DNA from 3 places in the Pseudarthrobacter niigatensis genome. Region 1 is predicted to be linked to each of the others. Evidence: riboswitches for the same ligand, from Rfam matches in the RefSeq annotation. Region 1 holds a riboswitch; each other region holds the start of a gene.
What was found. A riboswitch is a leader RNA that binds a small molecule or an ion and turns the genes downstream of it on or off. The one in region 1 is predicted to bind cyclic di-AMP.

Region 2: another riboswitch for cyclic di-AMP. It lies ahead of J2T23_RS00710 (LysM peptidoglycan-binding domain-containing protein); the one in region 1 lies ahead of J2T23_RS13825 (M23 family metallopeptidase).
Region 3: another riboswitch for cyclic di-AMP. It lies ahead of J2T23_RS16595 (aggregation-promoting factor C-terminal-like domain-containing protein); the one in region 1 lies ahead of J2T23_RS13825 (M23 family metallopeptidase).

What each region holds. Positions count from the first base shown of each region.
Region 1 is NZ_JAUSTB010000009.1:55,925-62,953, forward strand. Features, by position in the region: gene J2T23_RS13795 (helicase-associated domain-containing protein) at 1-2,204, opposite strand, end outside; gene J2T23_RS13800 (hypothetical protein) at 2,215-2,448, opposite strand; gene J2T23_RS13805 (cold-shock protein) at 2,671-3,054, shown strand; gene J2T23_RS13810 (DUF3027 domain-containing protein) at 3,060-3,569, shown strand; gene serC (phosphoserine transaminase) at 3,682-4,812, opposite strand; gene J2T23_RS13820 (iron-dependent transcriptional repressor DtxR) at 5,107-5,808, shown strand; cyclic di-AMP (ydaO/yuaA leader) riboswitch at 5,947-6,157, shown strand; gene J2T23_RS13825 (M23 family metallopeptidase) at 6,168-6,989, shown strand.
Region 2 is NZ_JAUSTB010000001.1:137,888-144,916, reverse strand. Features, by position in the region: gene J2T23_RS00715 (aggregation-promoting factor C-terminal-like domain-containing protein) at 1-691, opposite strand, end outside; cyclic di-AMP (ydaO/yuaA leader) riboswitch at 943-1,113, shown strand; gene J2T23_RS00710 (LysM peptidoglycan-binding domain-containing protein) at 1,117-1,956, shown strand; gene J2T23_RS00705 (protein adenylyltransferase SelO) at 2,064-3,527, opposite strand; gene J2T23_RS00700 (ribonuclease Z) at 3,511-4,458, opposite strand; gene J2T23_RS00695 (mycothiol transferase) at 4,451-4,975, opposite strand; gene J2T23_RS00690 (hypothetical protein) at 5,022-5,453, opposite strand; gene J2T23_RS00685 (AI-2E family transporter) at 5,556-6,710, shown strand; gene J2T23_RS00680 (universal stress protein) at 6,805-7,029, shown strand, end outside.
Region 3 is NZ_JAUSTB010000013.1:33,416-40,444, forward strand. Features, by position in the region: gene J2T23_RS16575 (nucleoside deaminase) at 1-239, opposite strand, end outside; gene J2T23_RS16580 (phosphatase PAP2 family protein) at 295-1,119, shown strand; gene upp (uracil phosphoribosyltransferase) at 1,132-1,767, shown strand; gene J2T23_RS16590 (VOC family protein) at 1,871-2,275, shown strand; gene J2T23_RS16595 (aggregation-promoting factor C-terminal-like domain-containing protein) at 2,451-3,149, opposite strand; cyclic di-AMP (ydaO/yuaA leader) riboswitch at 3,155-3,318, opposite strand; gene J2T23_RS16600 (ArnT family glycosyltransferase) at 3,518-5,671, opposite strand; gene J2T23_RS16605 (glycosyltransferase family 39 protein) at 5,678-7,029, opposite strand, start outside.

The DNA.
Region 1 (7,029 bases):
CCCGCCTTCCGCAGGACCGCCAGTTGGGCTTCTACGTCCTCCGCCGGGGGCGCCATCCGGGGTGCGGTATAGACCGGGCGCGCGCTTTCCTGCCCCGGGGCGGCACGGCGCGGGTGGGCGGCTTCGGCGCCGTCAACGGACGGGGACAGGCCCAGGCTCCGGAGGGCGGCGGCGAGTTCGCGCGGCGGCGACGACGACGTCAGGACGGTCGGCGACAGCCTGGCCAGGCCCAGCTGGGCGGCCTTGGGTCCGGCCAGCAGCTCGCGCAGGGCTGCTTCGTCATCGCTTTGGATGAAGCTGGCAGCCTGGCCCACGCGGAGCCTGCCGTGCCGGGAGGCCGTATCCTCCACGAGGTACTCCAGGGGCTGGGGTACCGCTGTCGCGGAGTGCTCGCGCAGGAAGCGCAGCAGGCCTGCGGCGTCGTATCCGTGGTCCAGTGCCCGTTTGACGGAGGCCGCGGAAAACCGGTAGATCGTGGCCGGGCCCTGCCCTTCGGCGTCGGCCATGGCCAGGAGTTTTTCGGTCAGCGCGGGAGTGAGGTAGCCGGGCGCGACCGCCGTGAGGTCAGCCTGCAGGAGCACATGGTTGAGGGCCGCCGGCAGGTGTTCACCAAGGATGGCGAGGGCGGCATCCGGGTTGTCTTCGGCGAAAGCGCTCCCCAACTGGCTCAGCGCCCCGGAACCCACCAGGCCCAGCAGCTCCGCTTCGGCCAGCACGCCGCGGATCAGCGAGCTGAAACGCCTGGCCATCCGCGGCTGCGACCACTCCGCGCGCTGCAGGACAGCGGCGGCGTCCAGCACCGGGGCGGTACCGTCGGACGCGGACACCTCCTGGGTGAGCTCATGCAGGATCTCCAGGATCCGCTTGCGGACCACCGGAGCGTCAGGCCGCTGCGCTCCGGCGGCCAGTGCGGCGATGGTGGTTCCGGCCGCGGACCGGCCGGCCGCTGCGCCAGGGGCTGAGTTCACGGGCTGGCCCACCATGGACGGCACGCGTTCGCTGGCCAGCCAGGCGTTCACCAGCCACAGCCATTGTTCCTGCCGGGGAAGGACCAGCCATTCCAGTTCCGGCGGCTGCACCCACGATGAGGAGTCGACGTCGAGGCGGATCAGGCCGGCCAGCCCGCACAGCTCCAGGAGCAGGCCTGCGGCGCTTTGGTCTGTCCGCAGGTGTTCGGCCACGCGGCGCACTTCGCGGACGCCCACGCCGCCACTGCGCAGTGTGGCAAGCGGCTGTTCCCGGACGGCATGCAGCAGCTCGGAGACCAGCCGCAGGGTTTCGGAGATGGCGCTCAGGGCCGCGTTCCTGCGCAGCGCCGCCGTGGTCCGGCCAAGCTCCGGGACCGGCGGCGACAGAGTGAAGTCATTGATGATTGCCCCGCCGCGCAAAGCCAGTCCTACGCTGTGGGGCAGTTCCACATGGGCGGCGTCCAGCGGAACCAGCAGCCCGCGGGCAAGGAGCCAGTCAACAGGCCCGACGTCGGCCGCCTCCGTCGTGACCGACGCTTTCCGCTGTGCCTGGGGGACGGCACCCATGGCCCAGTTCCGGAACCTGGCGAGCAGCGCCGTCGTCCGTTCCGGGGCGCCGGCGAGGATGTCCTGCAGGGCCTCCGGTGAGGACGTCCAGTGCTGAAGGGCCAGGGCTGCTTCCATGGGCGTGGTGGCATCGTGGATCGCGAAGCCGCTGCGGTGCAGTTCTGAGACCAGTTGCACCGCCCGCTGGGCGAAGGCCGGTTGCAGACGGACCAGTTCGGTATAGCTGCGCCCCAGGCCGGCGGGATAAATTCCCACCACATCCTTGAGCGAGCCCACGGGGAGGTAGTACGGCTGGCTGGCCGCAGGGGGCGGCGTGCCGTGCGGGGGAGCGGCGGGGTGCACCAGGCCGAGCTCCTGCAGGCCGGCCAAAATACCGTCGACAGTGGCCAGTGTGGAACCGTGGATCAGTTTGTGCACGGCCTCCGCTGAGGCGCTGTGCCCGGTATCGGTGTTGGTGCACAGGTGCAGGGTCTCCAGTACCTGCATGTGAGGCTTGTTGAGCCGCTCCAGGGCGCGCTGGACGCTGACCCTGGAACTTGCGCGGGCAGCCAGCGCGGCGAAGTCAGGAACCGAAGGGGTGATGAGGTCCGGCCGCGCGGCGAACAACGCCCGCAACGAATCGTCGCTGCGTGCCTCCAGGTCCTTGCCAAGCGCGCGAATGAGGGACATCAGTCCAACGTTACCGCTGCTGGGGCCTTCCCGCCCGCCGCCGGGCGGCAACTCCGTCCAGGACCAGCAGGAGCATGAGGATGAAGGCTGCTGGCAGGCCGTACAGCGCGGTGTAGGTGATCCAGGCGGGAGCTACCGAGCCGGCGAAGGCCAGGGCCATGACAGCTGCCACGGCTATCAGGGACAGCACGGCAACAACTGCGGCGAGGACCATCAGGGGCCGCCGGTAACGCGAGGGAGTCATGGACGCAACGCTACCGCGCCTGGCGCGGTGCGGGTAAAGCGGGGCCTTGCGCCTGCGGCGGAACAGTGCCGCCCAAAGCGTCGATAGGCCATGCGGCAGGATAACCTTGAAGCATACAGACCAACACGGTCCCGGTTCGCCATACCCTGAACCCGCACAACCATGCGGATGCGGTGGTGGCCGGCCGTGTCTCATGACAGCAGAACGAAGAAGGTTGATTACGTGCCTACCGGCAAGGTCAAGTGGTATGACAAGGACAAGGGCTTTGGGTTCCTCGCGGGCGAGGACGGCCAGGAGGTCTTCCTGCCCAAGTCGTCGCTGCCCGACGGCGTCAGCGAGCTCAAAGCCGGCACCCGCGTGGAGTTCGGCGTAGCGGACGGTCGCAAGGGCGCCCAGGCGCTGGGCCTGCGCGTCCTGGACAAGACTCCCTCGATTGCCAAGGCCAAGCGGCCGAGCGCCAAGGACCTTGCCCCGCTGGTCCAGGACCTGGTGACGGTACTGGACAACCTGTCCGGGACCTTGTCCAAGGGCAAGTACCCGGACGGCAACAAGGGCAAGGCCATTGCTGCCGCCCTCCGCAAGGTCGCCGACGAGCTCGACGTTTAGCGCCGATGACTCCCGATTCCGAACAGCCGGGCACGCCGGTGCAGGAGCAGGCTGCCAGGACGCCGCCCAAGCGCAAGGCAGGCGTGCCCGTGTGGCGCACGGGCAAGCCGGACGCTTTCCTGGCCGCCGCCGTGGACACTGCCCGGACCGCCGTGGAGGGCATCACGCCTGCGGCCACCATCGGGCCGCACCTGGCGGCCAAGAGCGAGGGCGACCGGCTGGTCACCCACCTGTTTGAGTCCCGGCTGCCCGGATACGCGGGGTGGCAGTGGTACGCGGTGCTGACGCGCAACTCCCGCTCAAAAGTGGTCACGGTCAATGAGCTGGGCCTCCTGCCGTCGGAAGATTCGATCCTGGCCCCGGAGTGGGTGCCCTGGGCCGAACGTGTCCGCCCCGAGGACCAGCAGCAGGAGTCCGAAGCGGACAGCCAGGTAACGGCCGCCGCGGAAACTGAAGGCCACGCAACAGCGGCTGACGATCCAACTGACGACGCCGGCACGCAAGCGGAAGCCTGACCGCACCTCGCCACCGGGAGTCCGGCCACCCCGGAAGGGGACAACGAAAACGGCGCCGTCCGGGATGAACCCGGGCGGCGCCGTCGTACGTTGTCCCGACTGTTCTCCGCGCCTACTTCCGCAGCTCGCCCACCACGTAGTCGATGCTGGACAGCAGGGCTGAGACATCGCTGGGCTCGATGGCCACGAAGGTGGCGATCCGCAGCTGGTTGCGCCCCAGCTTCCGGTAGGGTTCGGTGTCAACGATGCCGTTGGCGCGCAGGACCTTGGCCACGGCCGCTGCATCAACCGATTCGTCGAAGTCGATGGTGGCGATGACATTGGAGCGTGCCTCCGCCTTGGCCACAAACGGGGTGGCAAACTCGGAGGCCTCGGCCCAGCTGTAGATGCGTCCGGCGGAGTCTGCGGTGCGTGCGGCGGCGAAATCCAGGCCGCCGTTGGAGTTCAGCCACTGGACCTGGGCGTCCAGCGTGACCAGCGTGGACAGCGACGGCGTGTTGTACGTCTGGTTCAGGCGGGAGTTGTCGATGGCGGTCTGGAGGTCCAGGAAGTCCGGGATCCAGCGGTTGCCTGCCTTGATCCGCGCGGCGCGCTCGAGGGCGGCCGGGGAGAACAGGCCCAGCCAGAGGCCGCCGTCGGAAGCGAAGTTCTTCTGCGGGGCGAAGTAGTAGACGTCGCTTTGGGCAACGTCCACTTCCAGGCCGCCGGCCGCGGAGGTGGCGTCCACCAGGACCAGCGATCCCTCGTCGGCTCCGGAAACGCGCGTGACAGGGGCAGCAACACCGGTGGAGGTCTCATTCTGGGGCCAGGCATAGACATCAACGCCTGCCTCGGCCTGGGCCGCCGGCCGCGTGCCTGGCTCGGACTTGATGATCGAGGAAGCCTCCAGGAAGGGCGCCTTGTTGGTGGCGGCCGCAAACTTGGACCCGAACTCGCCGAAGGACAGGTGCTGGGCCTTCTTCTCCACGAGGCCGAAGCTCGCGACGTCCCAGAATGCCGTGGAGCCGCCCACGCCGAGGACCACTTCATAGCCCTCCGGGGCGCGGAAGAACTGGCTCAGCCCTTCGCGGACGGATCCCACCAGGTTCTTGACCGGCGCCTGCCGGTGCGAAGTGCCGAGGATGGTCTTGGACGCTGCTGCCAGCGCATCGATCTGTTCCTGGCGGACCTTTGACGGGCCGGCGCCGAACCGCCCATCCTTCGGCAGGAGGTCGGCGGGGATCGTGATGCTGGTGTCGCTCACAGGTGCTCCAATTCGGCGGGGACGAAAGTTTGGTCCGGACGGGCGGGTCATGGCTCGGCCGGCAGCAGGCGATGGCTGCGCAGCGGGCCTTCACCATTCTGCCTGAATGGCAGGGGCGGCGGGAGCCGGCGGGCCCAAAGTCCAGACAATGAGACGCGCCGTCCGGGCGACGCCGCCCGACGCTCGGCTATTCGGACAAACTCAAAATAGGCTAAGCTGGCCCCCGGACTACCTCGCGGGAAGAGGCGATACGGTGGGACAACGCAAGGTACTGCGCTCGAGGAGCTGAGCTGGATGACGGATCTGATCGACACTACGGAGATGTACCTCAGGACCATCCTGGAGCTTGAGGAAGAAAACATCGTTGCCCTCCGGGCCCGTATTGCCGAGCGCCTGCGCCACTCCGGCCCTACCGTGTCCCAGACCATCGGAAGGATGGAGCGCGACGGGCTCGTGGTGGTCTCCGGTGACCGGCATCTGGAACTCACTGACACCGGCCGCAAGCGGGCAACCGAGGTCATGCGCAAGCACCGGCTGGCCGAACGCCTGCTGGCCGACGTGATCGGCCTGGACTGGGCCTACGTGCATGACGAAGCCTGCCGCTGGGAACATGTCATGAGCGAGCGGGTTGAGCGGCGCATTTACGAGATGCTGGACCACCCTACCGAATCGCCCTATGGCAACCCCATCCCCGGGCTCGCCGCCCTGGGTGGACAGCCTGCCACCGGCGGCGCCGACGGAGCCATCAGCCTGGTCGAAGCCATGAAGGGCTACGCATCGGCCTCTGTTGTCACCATCAGCCGGCTCGCTGAACCGATCCAGGTGGAGCCGGAACTGCTGGCGCAACTGGACGAAGGTGGAATCCGGCCCGGTGCCGCCGTGGCGCTGGAACGCGTGGGTGACTACATCTCCGTGCGGGTCCCGGGCATCGAGGGCGCACTGGAGCTGCCGCCCGAGGTTGCCGCCCACGTTTTCGTGGCCGTGTCCCAGCCCTGAGGCCCAGCCTTTTACCCCGGCAAGGCACTTCCACGCAAAGATAACGGAATTGTTACCTAGGGTCTAAAGGCCCTATAGTGGAACCAATCGTTGATACTTAAGCGTTACCCGATCCGGAGCCGAGCTCTGCCAGCGGATCGGGTGCACGAGTCGTTACTGGCAGAGGCGGGGGAACCACAAGCGGCAGCGGGGGACTGCCTTGGGGTGAAGTCCGTCAGCAGCAAGCCTCTCCAGTGAAGGATTCTTCCGGGAATACCCCTGTGCAGAAGCTTGCCGCGGCGGGCCGGGTCTTTGATCTCTCTGACCCGAATCCGACAGCTAACTCCGCAGGCTTTTCCAGAGAGGAACCCTTCTTGACCATGCAGACCTCCAGGGGGCGCCGCCGCGCAGCCAGCCCCCCTTCGGCACCCCGGGTTGTCGAAGACGCAGCAGTGGAGCGCCCCCGCGATCTGCATCGCGACGCGCGCCGCCGTCGGGGGCCCTTGCGGCAGGTAACGGAGTTCGCCGCCGCAAGCGGGATTGGCCAGAAGGCCGGAATCGCTCTGGCTGCCACCGGACTGGTGCTGACGGTCACAGTGCCCGCCACCAGCCCGGTCATGGCCACTGATGCGTCCGGCAACGCGCCCCTGGCAGCTTCCTCCGTCAGCCCGCAGCCGCAGATTTCCGCCGATGTTGGTGCCCAGATCGACTTCAGCCGCTCCGCCGTGGTGACCCAGGCCGACCCGGACGGGAAGCTCAAGCAGCTCCTGAGTGCCCAGTCCGCCGGCTCCGTCACGCGGGCGGCGTCGGCCGGCACCCTGGCTGCACCACTAGCCTCCCTCGTGACCGCGTCACCGTTCGGATACAGGGTGAGCCCGATTACCGGGGGCTCCGGCGACTTCCACCGGGGCCAGGACTTCGTGGCTCAATGCGGGACGTCCGTCCTTGCCGCTGCGACCGGCACCGTTACCTTCGCAGGCTGGCACCAGTTCGGCGGCGGAAACCGGGTGGTCATCGACCACGGCAACGGACTGGAAACCACGTACAACCACCTGTCCTCCTTCAACGTCAAGGTGGGCCAGACGGTCTCTCGTGGAGAAGTCGTGGCGCTCAGCGGCACCACAGGTGCCTCCACCGGCTGCCACCTGCACTTCGAGGTGCAGGTCAACGGCGAAGTGGTCGACCCCATGGGCTGGCTGTAACGAATGATTGCCCACTCTCAGATCGCAGCGACCTGCCGTG
Region 2 (7,029 bases), on a different contig from region 1:
GGGCTGTCAGCTCGCCGCCATGCCGCTGTTCCTCCGCCACCTGCCGGGCCAGCGAATCCTGGGCCGCGCGGGCGGACTCCAGCGTTGCCTTCGCCTCCGCGGCAAGCCGCTCCCGCTCGCTCCTGGCAACCTTCTCCTGGTCGGCAAGGGCGGCGGCTGCCTGTTCAGCGGCCGCCGCCTTGGTGACCAGGGCCGCAGTCTTGTCCCCCACGAGCTTGACCAGGTTGAGCCCCTGGACGCTGTTGGTTCCCAGGGCATCCAGCGCCACGAAGAACCCCGTGTTGGTTCCGCCGGTTTTGTAGGACTCGACAGCCAGGGCGCCGAGGTCTTTCCGGTAACGTGCCAACTCCTGGTTGGCGTGGGCGGACCGGGCGGAAAGGGTCTCGAGGCGGGAAGAAGCTGCCTGGAGCCCGGCGTCGGCGGCAGCGTACCCTGCCGCCGAGCGCACGGCGGCTTCCCCTGCCGCCTCAGACTCGGCTTCGAGGCGGGACAGCAGTCCGTTGATGATGGTGATCTCCCCCGCCTTCGAAGCTTCCGAGGACTGGGCCGCCTGCACGTCTGCCCACGAAGGATACCCGCCGGTTGGGGGCGGGTCGTCGGCAGTGGCCGGAAGGACAACGGTGGCGGCCAGGGCAACAGCCGCCAGGCCCCCCAGTACGGGGAACCTGGCGGTGGTCACGAACAGGGGCATAGTCCCGAAGCTTACCGGCGGATTGGAGGGGCACGCAGGAAGCCGTCTCCACATTGTTACTTGGACGGCAGCCACCGCCATCAGTCGAGGTCAGGCGGGAAGCAGGCTTATCGTCCACACGTTTGCGCAATTCGAGAGGGCAGCCTCGTATGTTACCTAAATGTGACAATCGCCGTGCCCATGGGTTAGGGTCGTCAGGTGTCCCTCTCAGACGGGACATTCCCGTCAGTATGCCGAGCCCTGCCGCTGACCATGGGATCCAACCGCTCCAGTTGGCAGGGACGGGGGAACCAAGTTTCCACGGCCACATGTGGCCTAGGGGTTAAGTCGGCAGCGCCTCCCTCCATCGCGGGGCCGCTCCCGGCCGGGTATCTCCAGCCCGAACCCGACAGCTCACCCCGCAGGCATGGGAGAGGCGATCAACCGTGTCAAAAAATTCCATTTCAGCCCGCCACCGCGCGACTCCGGCCCGCTCCATTGTGCTCGAGGGCCTCGCCGTAACAGCCAAGTCGCAGGCCCGCTCCCTGGGCCGCCCGGCGCTCGCTGTGGCAGCAGCGTCCGGCATTGCGTTCGGCGTGGGCGCTCCGGCCCACGCTGGCGTAACCGCACCGGACACTACTGAGCAGACCAGTGTGCAGGCCACCGCCGCAGCACCTGCTGCAGCCCCTGCCGCAGCAGCAGGGAACGTCCACACCGTGGTTTCCGGCGACACCCTCGGCGCCATCGCCGCGGCGTACGGCGTCAACCTCAATGACGTCCTGTCCGCCAACGGCCTGGGCCTGTCCTCGGTCATTTACCCGGGCGACCAGATCCAGATTCCCGGCGCCGGCTACACCGCAGCGCCGGCACCGGCCCCGGCTGCAGCACCCGTGCAGGCGGCAGCCGCCACCGCACCGGCCAACACCGGCATGAACATGTCCTACGCCTCGGCAACGCCTGTGGCTTCCACTACGGGCACCGGCACCGGCGCGGCGATCCTCGCCTCGGCCTACAGCCAGCTGGGTGTCCAGCAGGACTGCACCGCGATGGTTGAGAAGGCACTGCGCTCCGTCGGCAAGTCCGTAGGCGACCTGGCCCCCACCCAGTTCTTCCAGTACGGCACGGTGGTGGGCTCTCCCGCCCCCGGTGACCTGATCATCACCTCCGGCCACGTGGGCGTTTACGCAGGCAACGGCCAGGTTGTCAGCGGCGGCGTCAACGGCTTCGACACGCAGGTGCACTCCATCAGCTGGCTCGGCGGGTACTCCGCAGTGCGCGTAGCCTAGTCCCTGCCGGTCGGGCCCGCATGGCGGTGCCGACTGTGAAGGAGGGTGGCAGCCGGGAAACCGGCTGCCACCCTCCTGTCGTTAACGCACCCGCCGCGCCGCCGCGGTCAGGTCCCGCAGAACGTCATGTAGCTGCCGAAGTCCTCCGGCGGTCCCTGCATATAGCGTTCCAGGCCGGGCCGTTCAGTGAAGGGGTGGCTGACAGCTGCCAGCAGCTGCTGCAGCGGAGCCCGGTCCCCTCCGGTGGCTGCGGACAGCGCCTCCTCCACAAGGTGGTTCCGGGGAATGTACGCAGGATTCACGCTGTCCATCAGCTGAGCGTCCGGCTGGAGATCCTGCCACCGCACCACCCAGGAATCAAGGGCGGCAAGGTCAAGGACCATGCCGCGCACGGGGCGGCGGTCCCCTCGGGCGGCTTTACCCAGGTTGCGGAAGAACAGGGTGTAGTCCACGGGTCCGTCCTTCAGGATGTCGAGGACATCATCCACCAAGGCCCCGGCGGCGCCGCTTTCATCGACGCCGTCCAGACCCAGCTTGGCCGCCATCCCGCGGGTCCATGCCTTGCTGTACTGGCCCCGGAAACCGCCCAGGACCTCCACCGCCGGGGCCACGGCTTTCTCCTGGTCCTGGCCAATCAGCGGGAGCATGGCCTCGGCGAGCCGGGCCAGGTTCCATTCGGCCAGGACCGGCTGGTTGGCGTAGGCGTAGCGTCCACCGACGTCGATGGAGCTGTAGACGGCGGCTGGGTTGAAGGCGTCCATGAACGCGCAGGGCCCGTAGTCGATGGTCTCGCCCGAGATGGTCATGTTGTCCGTGTTCATGACCCCGTGCACGAAGCCAACGAGCATCCACCGGGCGACGAGCTCTGCCTGGGCGGAGACGACTGCCGCGAACAGCGCAAGGTAGGGGTTTGCGGCATCGGCCGCCTGCGGGTAGTGCCTGCCGATGGCGTGGTCCGCCAGCCGCTTCAGGAGGTCCATATTTTCGGTTGCGCGCGCGTACTGGAAGCTGCCAACGCGCAGGTGGCTGCCCGCAACCCGTGCCAGGACGGCGCCGGGCAGCATGTCATCGCGCCGAACCTGCCGCCCGGTGGCAACAACGGCGAGCGAACGGGTGGTGGGAATGTGCAGTGCGTGCATGGCCTCACTGACAATGTATTCACGCAGCATGGGCCCGACGACGGCGCGGCCATCCCCGGCGCGGGCGAATGGCGTCCGCCCCGAGCCTTTGAGGTGGACGTCCACGAGGCGGCCGCTCCGGTCAATGACCTCGCCCAGCAACAGCGCCCGTCCGTCACCGAGCAGGGGCGAGTACCCGCCGAACTGGTGTCCGGCATACGCCTGTGCCACAGGTGTGGCACCTGCTGGAACGTGGTTTCCCACCAAGAGCCGCACCCCCTCGGGGCTGCGCAGGTACTGCGGGTCAAGGCCCAGGTCCGCTGCCAGTTGGTCGTTCAGGACGAGGAGCTCCGGGCTGGGCGTTTCCTCGGCCCGCCAGGGCACGGCGAGTTCCGCCAGTTCCCGGGCGAATCGGCCATCGAACGTGACCGTGGATTCAGCTGCTGCCGTCATGGTTTAACCCTATCCCCGCAGTTGGACCGGCACCCTCCCGTGCCGGCTGCCGCCGCCGCGGAACGGGGATGCGGTCAAGGTCCTTGGCCGCGATCACGGTAACCCCCGGGGCCCGCGCCTGCGCTTGTCCTGCAAGCAGGGAGGCGTCGTCACCGTACCGTGCGGAGAAGTGGGTGAGCACCAGGGTGCGCGCCCGGGCGGACGCTGCCAGCTCTCCCGCTTGCCCCGCAGTGAGGTGGAGGTACTGCTGAGCCAGGGTACCGTCGTCGTCACTGAACGTTGACTCGGTGACCAGCAGGTCTGCCCCGTCCGCCAGCTCTTCTGCGCCGGGGCACGGCGCCGTATCCATGATGAAGGCGAAGCGCTGGCCCGGCCTCGGACTGCTCATCTCTTCCAGCCTGACTGCCCCCAGTGCGCCATCGCGCTGGAGCCGGCCCACGTCCGGGCCGGAAATGCCTGCCCCCTGGAGCCGCTCCGGCAACAGGGTTCGTCCGTCAGCTTCCCGGAGCAGGTAGCCGTAGGTCTCGATGCGGTGCTTCAGGGGCCGGACCTCCAGGCCTTCCGCCACGGGCCCGGGGCCCGAATGCGGATGGAGCCGAAGGTCGATGCCGGGTGAACTGACTGACACCAGCGCCCGGACCACCGGGTCGCCGGAGGCCGGGTAGTGCAAATGGACAGGGTGCGGCACGCGGTCCAGTGCCATTCGGGACAGCACCCCGGGGAGGCCGTAGCAGTGGTCTCCGTGCACGTGGGTGAGGCAGATCCTGGTGATGTGGCTGGCCGCCACACCCGCATGGATCATCTGGCGCTGGGTGCCCTCGCCGGGGTCGAAGAGCAGGCCCGCGCCGTCCCAGCGAAGAAAGCAACCGTTGTGGTTCCGGGTCCGGGTTGGGACCTGGGAAGCGGTGCCCAATACCACCAGTTCACGCACCGCGGGCGTCTGCCGTCCCTGGGTGCAGGCCCCGCGCGTATGCCGCCTGGCCGACGTGCTGGAGGCAGTCCCCCAGGATACTGACCAGCCGCACCCCGAGGGTCACCGGCGGGTCCCAGTGCCGGTCAACCACACGGTCCAGGTCGGAATCGACGAGGCCGTCGAGGACTCTGGCGGTCTGCCGGTGCACGGCATCGTAGTACTCCTGGAGCAGTTCCCGGGGCGCCGTGACGGCATCCACCTGCTGACTGGAGTGCCCATAACCTGTGTCACGCTCCCCGAGCGGAAGGCCAAAGCGGTCTACGAATCCTTCCGCCACCCAGACCTGTTCCAGGCCCGCGGCGGAGGCCACCTGCGCATCTTCAACCCGGCCCGTGTGCCAGATCAGCCAGGCAATTGAATTGCCCTGGCCGCCTGGGCGGTCCTGCAACTGCGCTGCCTCCATGCCGTCGAGTGCCTGCCGGACCAGGCCAGGGAGCCGGCCGAAGGCTTCCTGCAGCAGTTCCTTGGATTGCATGGTTCTCCTCCCCACTTCGGGCCGGGCCTGTTACCCGGCCGGGTTGCTAGCGTTCCAGGTCGTCAGGCTCGAACTCGCTCAGGGGCGAGCCGCCAAAGGTTTCCTCGTCGTCGCTGGCGTCGGCCTCAAGGCCGGTTGGGACTTCCCCAAAATCGACATCCGCGGCGGCTTCGCCGAGGGTGGGAGCGTCCGGCGGCACCTGCTCATCACCGGAGCGGTACCGCGCCTGGGCGCTTTCATCCCGCAGTGCCTGGTCGCTCAGGAAGTCTTCCTCCCCGCCCGTGCGGGCCTCGTCCTGCAGCAACGGGTCTTCCTGCCAGCGGTCCGGGTTGTTTTCGGCAGCGCCGGGGTAGTTGTCCGGCTCCCCCGCCACGGGGTCCAGTTCAAGGGACGACGCCGCGCCCGGGCTCCCATCCAGAAGGACGTCGTCTTCCTCCACAACTTCCAGTTCATCGTCGGGGACGTTTTGTTCAGCCATGGTGATGCCTTTCTGGTTGACTGTTGGGCAGACAATAGTAAGCATACTGACCACCAAATGCTGATGGAACCTCGGGTGCACACGGCAGGCAAGGAGAAGGCCATGGAACGGATTGTTCCCCCCAACGGGGACACGGCAGGCCCGTCCCGTCCGCAGTCCTTCACCGGCAGGATGTCGGTGCTGTGGACCGATGCCCTGGGCCGGGCAAGCATACGGGCCGTCCAGACGCTCGCCGTGCTGGCGCTCGCCTGGACGGTGGTGACGGCGGCTGTCCGGGTTCCGCTGGTCACCATCCCGGTCCTGGTGGCGCTGATCCTGGCCTCGGCGATGGCTCCCGCGGTCCGTTGGCTCGCGGCGCGCGGTTGGCCCCGCGCCCTGGCCGTCCTGTCGTCCTTCCTGCTGATCCTGGCCATTGCCGCAGGCGTGGTGGGCGGAATCATCGCCCTGGTCCGCCAGGAAGCCTCCGTGCTGGCGGCCCGGGCAGAAGCAGGAATCGGCCAGTTGCAGCAGTTCGTCACCACCGGCCCCGTCGCCCTGACAAACGACCAGATCGGGGCCGCCCGCGCCGAGTTCCAGAAGTTCCTGGCCGGCGGCACCCTGGGCGCCGACGCGCTGACCGGGTTGAGGACTGCGGGTGAGATTGCAGCAGGTACGGTCCTGACGGCCGTCATCCTGTTCTTCTTCCTCAAAGACGGGGAGAAGATCCGGGCCTTCCTGATCGGGTTCCTTCCCGGAAGGCGCCAAGGGAAGGCCCATCTCGCTGCCGACCGCAGCATCGTGGTGCTCGGCGGATATGTGCGGGGAACCCTTGTCATTGCTGCCATTGACGCCGTCATCGTCCTGATCGGGCTCCTGGTGCTGAGGGTTCCGCTGGCAGTCCCCCTGGCGGCGGTGGTTTTCCTGGGTGGCTTCATCCCCATTATTGGCGCAACCACCGCAGGCAGCCTGGCCGTGCTGGTCGCCCTGGTCGAAAATGGGCCTGTTCCCGCACTCATCGTCCTGGTGCTCCTGGTGGCTGCCAACCAGTTTGAGCACCACATCCTGCAGCCCCTCTTCATGGGCCGGGTACTGCGGATCCACGGATTGGTGATCATCCTGGCCCTGGCGGCAGGAGCCACCCTGGCAGGTGTCATCGGTGCCCTGCTGGCGGTCCCGCTCACCGCCGTCGGCTGGACCGTGTACAAGACCCTGGCGGAAGGCGATGCGCCCGGCCCGGAGCCCGTTGCCCCTGACGGATCCCGGCCTGCGGGGTCCTGACCCGCGCTTCGTGACCTTTGGCCCTACAACCCCGGGCGCACCGGGGACAGTCTTGACAGGCAGACCCGGATTACGAGGAGCAGGAAGTGCGGCCATGACATCCCAGAAACCCATCGCTGTGGGCACCAACGACTCAGCCCAGAGCCAGGCTGCCGTCCTGTGGGCAGCCCGCCGCGCCCACCGTGCGGGGCTGCCGCTGGTGGTCCTCCACGTGGTGGACGACCGCTGGGTTGCCGAGCCCTATCCATGGTTCGGGACGCTCCAGCAGGCGGGAGAGGAACTCCTCAAGACCGCCGTGGGACGCCTCGAAGGAGCCGTT
Region 3 (7,029 bases), on a different contig from region 1:
CCGCCGCCGAGCCGTGCCCGTTCCTGCAGCCGGGCCGCCGCTTCCCGGATGGCCACCACCTCGGCGTGGGCCGTGGGGTCGCCCAGTTCCTCCCGCTGGTTCCGGCCGGAACCCAGGACCCCGCCGTCGGGCCCCAGCACCACGGCGCCGATGGGAACATCCTCCGTGGCGAGTGCCCGGCGCGCTTCCGCCAACGCAAGGCCCATCCAGGCATGATGTTTCTTTTCGGGCAACGGCATGGCTCAATGATAGTTTCGGGGATACTCAGGTTACTTACCGACGCCGGGAGGCACCATGGACACTCTTCGGGATCGCCTAGGTCTTTGGTTCAAGCCCTATGCGGCGCTGGTCCTCACCATCCTCGTGGGCGGTGCGATCATCGTATCCCTGGCCTTGCTTGGCGCCGAGGTGTACGACAATGTGGTGGATTCCGCGGGCCTGGCCAACCTGGACAAGCCGGCCCTGGCCCTGTCGGAGAGCTTGCGCAGCCCCGGCCTCGATGCGTTCGTTACCGGCTTCACCAATATCGGCGGCGGAATCGGAATGCCCATCCTCGCCAGCATCCTGACCGCCTGGCTGACCTTCCTCAGCCGGAACTGGCGGCCCCTCATCCTGATTGGCGGCGCAGCGGCCGTCTCCATCATGGCCACGACGTTCGGCAAGAAACTGGTGGGCCGCACCCGCCCGGACCACGCGGACGCCGTGCCCCCTTACGAGGATTCACCGTCATTCCCCAGTGGCCACACCCTGAATACCACCGTGGTGATCAGCCTGGTGGTGTACCTGATCTGCCTCCAGTTCCAGGCCACGGTGGTTCGCGTCTCGGCCATCACGGGCGGCACGCTGTTCATCATCGCCATGGGGCTGAGCCGCGTCTTCCTTGGCCACCACTGGCTGACCGATGTCATGGCCGGGTGGCTGCTCGGCCTGACGTGGGTGGGCGTGGTCATTCTGGCGCACAGGTTGTTCCACCTGGTCCGCAGGCGGGAGCACGCCGGTGCGGCGCCGTCGTTCGACCGTCCAATCGTCCGCGACGTGGTGGCCGAGGAAGCGCACCATGGGGGCGACGGCGGCAGTGAGCACGCCCACGGAGGCCACAACAAGGACACCGCCGGATGATAGTTTTGGGGGATGCGTACTCTCGTTGTTGACCACCCCCTGGTCGCCCACAAGCTCACCGTCCTGCGGGACAAGAACACGCCGTCGCCTGTCTTCCGGCAGCTGACGGAAGAGCTGGTGACGCTGCTGGCCTACGAAGCCACGCGGGAGGTCCGCACCGAGCCCGTCACCATCGAAACGCCTGTCAGCACCACCATCGGTACGGCGTTCACCAAGCCCACACCGCTGGTGGTCCCCATCCTCCGGGCGGGCCTGGGCATGCTGGAGGGCATGACCAAACTGGTCCCCACCGCCGAGGTGGGCTTCCTGGGCATGGCCCGGGACGAGGAAACGCTGGACATCATCACCTACGCCGAGCGCCTCCCCGAGGACCTGACCGGCCGCCAGGTGTTCGTCCTGGACCCCATGCTGGCCACCGGCGGCACTCTGCGCGAGGCCATCAAGTTCCTGTTCAAGCGGGGCGCTTCGGACGTCACCTGCATCTGCCTGCTGGCGGCTCCGGAGGGCCTGGCCAAGCTGGAGGAGGAACTGGGCGACGCAAACGTGCACATCGTCCTGGCCTCCATCGATGAGAAGCTCAACGAGAAGTCCTATATCGTTCCCGGGCTGGGCGATGCCGGCGACCGCCTCTACGGCATCGCCGGGTAGCCTCCCGCCGTCCGGACGGGACCTGTCGGGGAGGGACTTCGCAGACGGCTCTCATTTTGCGCTGGGCCTTTTCGGACCGGTGCCCCGCCGCTAGCCTGTGCGGATGGACTGGAAACTCGAACTTGTCTTTGTCCCTGTCTCCGACGTTGACCGCGCCAAGGACTTCTACGTCAACAAGGTGGGCTTCAACGCCGACTATGATGAGCGGCCCTCGGACGACCTCCGTTTCGTGCAGCTGACGCCGCCAGGTTCGGCCTGCTCCATCTGCATTGGCGAGGGGCTGACGGACGCACCTCCCGGCACCGGCTCAAACCTGCAACTGGTGGTCAGCGACATCACCGCGGCGCATGACTTCCTGAAAACCAACGGTGTGGACGTCAGTGACGTGGACGTCCAGGACTGGGGACACTTCGTGTACTTCGCCGATCCGGACGGCAACAAGTGGTCTGTCCAGTGCATACCGTGGCGGAACGCCGGGGCAGACGCGGCGCCAAGCCCTGCACCTTAAACCAGTGAGGGCCGCATCCCCGGGGATGCGGCCCTCACTGCGCGGTAGTTCCCTGCCGGGCCCCACTCCAAGGCGAACGACGGCGGGGCCAGGGACGCGTCGTCGGGCGGCCGTCAGTGCTGGAAAGGCTCAGCTGAATGTGCCGCTTCGACGCGCCGCGGCAGGGAAATGGTGCCTAGTACCAGTTGTGCGCCAGGTGGAAGTTCAGTGCGCCGCAGGGGGACTGGTAGCTCTTCTTGATGTAATCCAGGCCCCAGTTGATCTGGGTCCGGTAGTTGGTGAGGTAGTCCGCACCTGAGCTGGCCATCTTCTCGGCGGGGAGGGACTGGACTATTCCGTACGCCCCGCTGCTGGGATTGGTAGCTGTGGTGGTCCAGTCGGATTCCTTGGTCCACAGGGTCTGCAGGCACTGCATCTGGTCCGGTCCCCAGCCGAATGTGGCCAGCTGGCCGGCGGCGTATGCCTGGGCGCCGGCGGGATCGTTGACTGCGACGGCGGGTGCAGGCTCGGGGGCAGGGGCCGGTGCGGGTGCCGGGGCAGGTGCCGCCGGTGCGGGAGCCGCGGGCGCTGCTGCCGGAGCCGGTTCAGCCGCCTGCGGTGCAACGCTGATGGCTGCGGGAGCGGGGCTCTCCACTGGGTTGGAGCGGATTTCGCTCTTCTCGATGCTCATTTGGGCGTCGGCTGCTGCCGTGTTTGACTGGGTGGACGACGCCGGGGTCATGCTGCTGGTGGCCTGTCCGGCCGCGCCTACCCCCACCAGTACCGCGCACGATGCCGCAAGGACGGCGGCGCGCTGGCCGAGGGTGGTCTTCTTGGCCTGCGGTTTGGCCCTGTGTTTAGCCTGCAGGCATGATTCTGCCGTGTTTTTGGACATGATTGATCGCCTCTCACACCTGCGGAGTTAGCTGTCGGGTTCGGATGAGGGCATCCGGCCGTACGGAAAGAAAATCACGTACTGGCTTAACCCCAAGGGCAGTCATTGCCCGGGACGGTGGGTCCCCCGCCTCTGCCGTTGCTCAATCGGAATCCGGGGAAGCGGCAGAGCTTGGCGTCAACCCGGGATATGCGGCCCGAACGGAAACCGCACCCAATCGACGGTACAGGAAGATTAAGCAGAAGTCACATTTAGGTAACGGAAGTCACGGATTCCGCGCGTCGGTTTGCGGGCGCACGCGCCGAGGATTCGCTAAACGGAAGCAGTCCAGCCCGCCGGGGAATTCCGGTCCGGGCCGGACTGCCTCGCTACTGGCCTGCCAGGGCGTACACCGTGGTGCCACCGATGCTCTGCGACTGGAAATTGGCGGCCACCCACTCAGCGATCTGCGTTGCTGCATCCGAGCCGCTGGTGGAACGCATGGTCCCGCCCGCGATGAAGAAATGGATCTTTCCCTGGGACACCAGCTCCTGGAACTGCGCCAGCGTGGGGGAGGGATCGGTGCCGTTGAAGCCGCCCACCGCCATGACTGGAAGTTCGGTTGCCAGCTGGTAACCGGCGGCGTTGTTCGAACCCACCACGGCCGCAGCCCAGGTGTAGCTTGAGGCCCCCGCCCGGAGCGCGGTGAGCAGCCCGGCCGACGGCGTCGGGGCACCCAAGAGGCCGCCCATCCCTCCGCTGCGGCCCCCGGCAAACCCTGTGCCGCCTTGGGTACCTGGCTGCCGGAAGCCCTGTCCCTGCGTGCCCTGTCCCTGCGTGCCTTGGGCTGTGCTGCCTGTGCCACCGGTGCCAAATCCGTTCCCGTTGCCCCCAGTGCCGCCGGGCGCTCCGCCCGGGCCCGTACCGCCCGGGCCCGCACCGAACCCTGACGTGGGGCCTGCGCTGACGATTGCCCCGCTGTGCACCGCCGATGCCGTGGAGACGGAGTAGGCAAGCGGCCCGGCGAGCGACGCAGCAACGGCCAGCACCGCCGTCGTCCGCTGGAGGGAGCGGCGGCCCAGGAACCGGTTGAGGCCCACTCCGGCGGAAGCGGCCAGCCCTGCCGCCAGCACCAGCCAGCGCAGCCACGGACCGTAGGCAGAGGTGGTGCCCAGCAGGGAGAACGCCGTCAGGGCTGCCGCTGCCACCGCCGCCGCGAGCGGGATTGCAGCGGCCAGCTGCTGCCTGTGCTGCCACAGGAGAACAGCGCCCAGGCCGGTAAGTGCCGCAATGCCGGGCGCCAGCGCCACCGCGTAGTAGGGGTGGATGATGCCGGCCATGTAGCTGAACACCAGGCCCGTCACCAGGACCCACGAGCCCCAGGCCACCACCGACGCACGCACCGGATCCGTCCGCGGCGCCCGTCGGCCCACCCACAGCAGGCCCGCCGCGAGGATCAGGGCGGAGGGCAGCAGCCACGCTATTTGGCCACCGAACTCGCTGTTGAACATCCGGAACAGGCCGGGGACGCCCCAGCCGTTGCCCCCGCCCACGCTGCCCGTTTCGTCGCCCGTCAGCCGCCCCAATCCGTTGTAGCCAAGGGTGAGTTCCAGGATGGAGTTGTCCTGCGACCCGCCAATGTAGGGCCGCATGCTGGCAGGCGTCAGCTCGACGGCCGCGAGCCACCAGCCCGCGGAAACAACCATCGCCGCCCCTGCCGCGGCCAGCCGCAGGAGGCGCCGGCCCAGCCTGCCCGGCCCCGCAACCATGTAGGCCAGGGCGAACCCGGGAACCACCAGCAGGACCTGAAGTTGCTTGGCCAGGAAGCCGAAGCCCAGGAACACGCCGGCCAGCAGGAGCCAGCGCAGCCGGTCCTCCTGGATTGCACGGAGGATCCCGTACCCGGCGGCAGTCATGAGCAGCACCAGCAGGGCGTCAGGGTTGTTGAACCTGAACATCAGCGTGGCAACCGGCGTGAGGGCGAGGACGGCAGCGCCCAGCAACCCGGCCCGGTGGGCGACGGTGTGGTCACCCGTGGCCTGCACCGCGGCTCGGCGCACCGCAAGGTGGAGCAGCCAGGCGGCCCCGACCCCCATCAGCGCTTGCGGGACCAGGATGCTCCACGGGTTCAATCCGAAGATCCGGACGGACAGTCCCATGATCCACAACGAGGCCGGCGGCTTGTCCACCGTGATGGAGTTGGCAGCGTCCGAGGAACCGAAGAACCAGGCAGTCCGGTCCTGCGATCCCGCCTGGGCCGCGGCGGAATAGAACGCGTTCGCCCAGCCTGATGCGCCGAGGTTCCACAGGTACAACACGGCCGTTCCGGCCAGTACTGCCGCCAGTTCCAGATGCCGCCGGAGGGCCTGGGGATTCCGCGGAGGCCGGACGGACTTTGTCCCGCTGTCCCCGGCGGACGTTGTTCCCCCGTCGTCGGCAGCCCGGGCCCTTACGGCCCGGGGTCCGGCTGCCCGTGCCCAGGAGGGACGCTCAACGCCGGTCGCGGTGCTTGAGAACGGCGGGGTCGGGTAGTGGCTGGCCATGGCGTGCTACTCCGCCAGGCGGTAGACGGTGGAGTTGCCCACGGTCTGCGCCTGGAAGTTCGCCTGCACCCAGGCGGCCACCTCGGAGTTGCCGCCGCGGCCGCCCATGCCGCCTCCGCCCATGCCGCCACCCTGGATGTAGTACCCGATCTCGCCCTTGGACACCATGTCCTGAAACTCGGCGAGCGTGGGGTACGGATCCCCGCCGTTCCAGCCGCCCAGCGCGATGACGTTGGTGTTGGTGGCCAGTTCCAGACTGGCTGCCTGGCTGGCGCCCGAGACGATGGCGGACCATTTGGTGGTGGTGGAGGAGAGCAGCGCGGTCACGGCGGCGTCGGTGGTCCCTTCACCGCCGGGGCCACCGCCCGGACCACCATTTCCAGTCGTGGGGTCAAAGCCGTTCGCCGGGTCGAACCCGTTACTGCCGGAGGCTGCCCCGTCAGTTCCGGCGCCTGCGTCCGTGCGGTCGCCGCGGGCGCCAGCGGCCCGGTTCCCAAAGCCGCCTGCCGACGAACCCGCGGGCCCCGACGTCGGAATGGAGCCCGAGTGCGCGGAAGCGGCGGTGGCCAGGGTCCAGGCAGTTGTGCCGAGTCCGCCGGCCAGCAGGGACACGACGACGACGGCGGCCGTACCTGCACGCCGGAACCGTCCGCCCGCCCCCAGTGCGTCGAGGCGCAGGAGGATCCCGGCAGCTGCCAGGACGCCAAGGACGATCGCGGCGATGCGCAGCCAGGGGAGCCACTCGGCATCCCGGCCCAGGAGTACGGCGGACCAGATGGAGGTGCCCAGGACCGTCACGGCCAGCACAATCCGCGCCGCCCAGTAGGCACGGCCGCGCCAAAGTTCCACGGCGCCGATGCCAATCAGGGCGGCGATCGCCGGGGCGAGCGCCACGGAGTAGTAGGGGTGGACAATACCGCTCATGAAGCTGAAGACTCCGGCGGTGACCAGGAGCCAACCGCCCCACAGGATGAGCGCTGCGCGGCTCGGTGAAGTGCGCACTTCACGCCGCGTGAACCACAGGCCGGCCACCAGCAGGACCAGCGCCGCGGGCAACAGCCACGACACCTCGCCGCCAAAGCTGGTCCCGAACATCCGGAGCAGGCCGGCGGCACCGCCGAATCCTCCGTTCCCTCCGCCGAAGCCGCCCCCTGGGCCGCCGGCTGCGCCTCCTGCGGCGCCGCCGGGCATCCCCTCACCCGAACCGGTGATGCGGGCCAGCCCGTTGTAGCCGAAAGTCAGTTCGAGGAAGCTGTTTGTAGTGGACCCGGCCATGTACGGCCGGGCAGAGGCGGGCGTCAGCTGGAACAAGGCAACGTAGCTGCCGGCCACCACAACGATGCCGCCGAGTGCGCCCA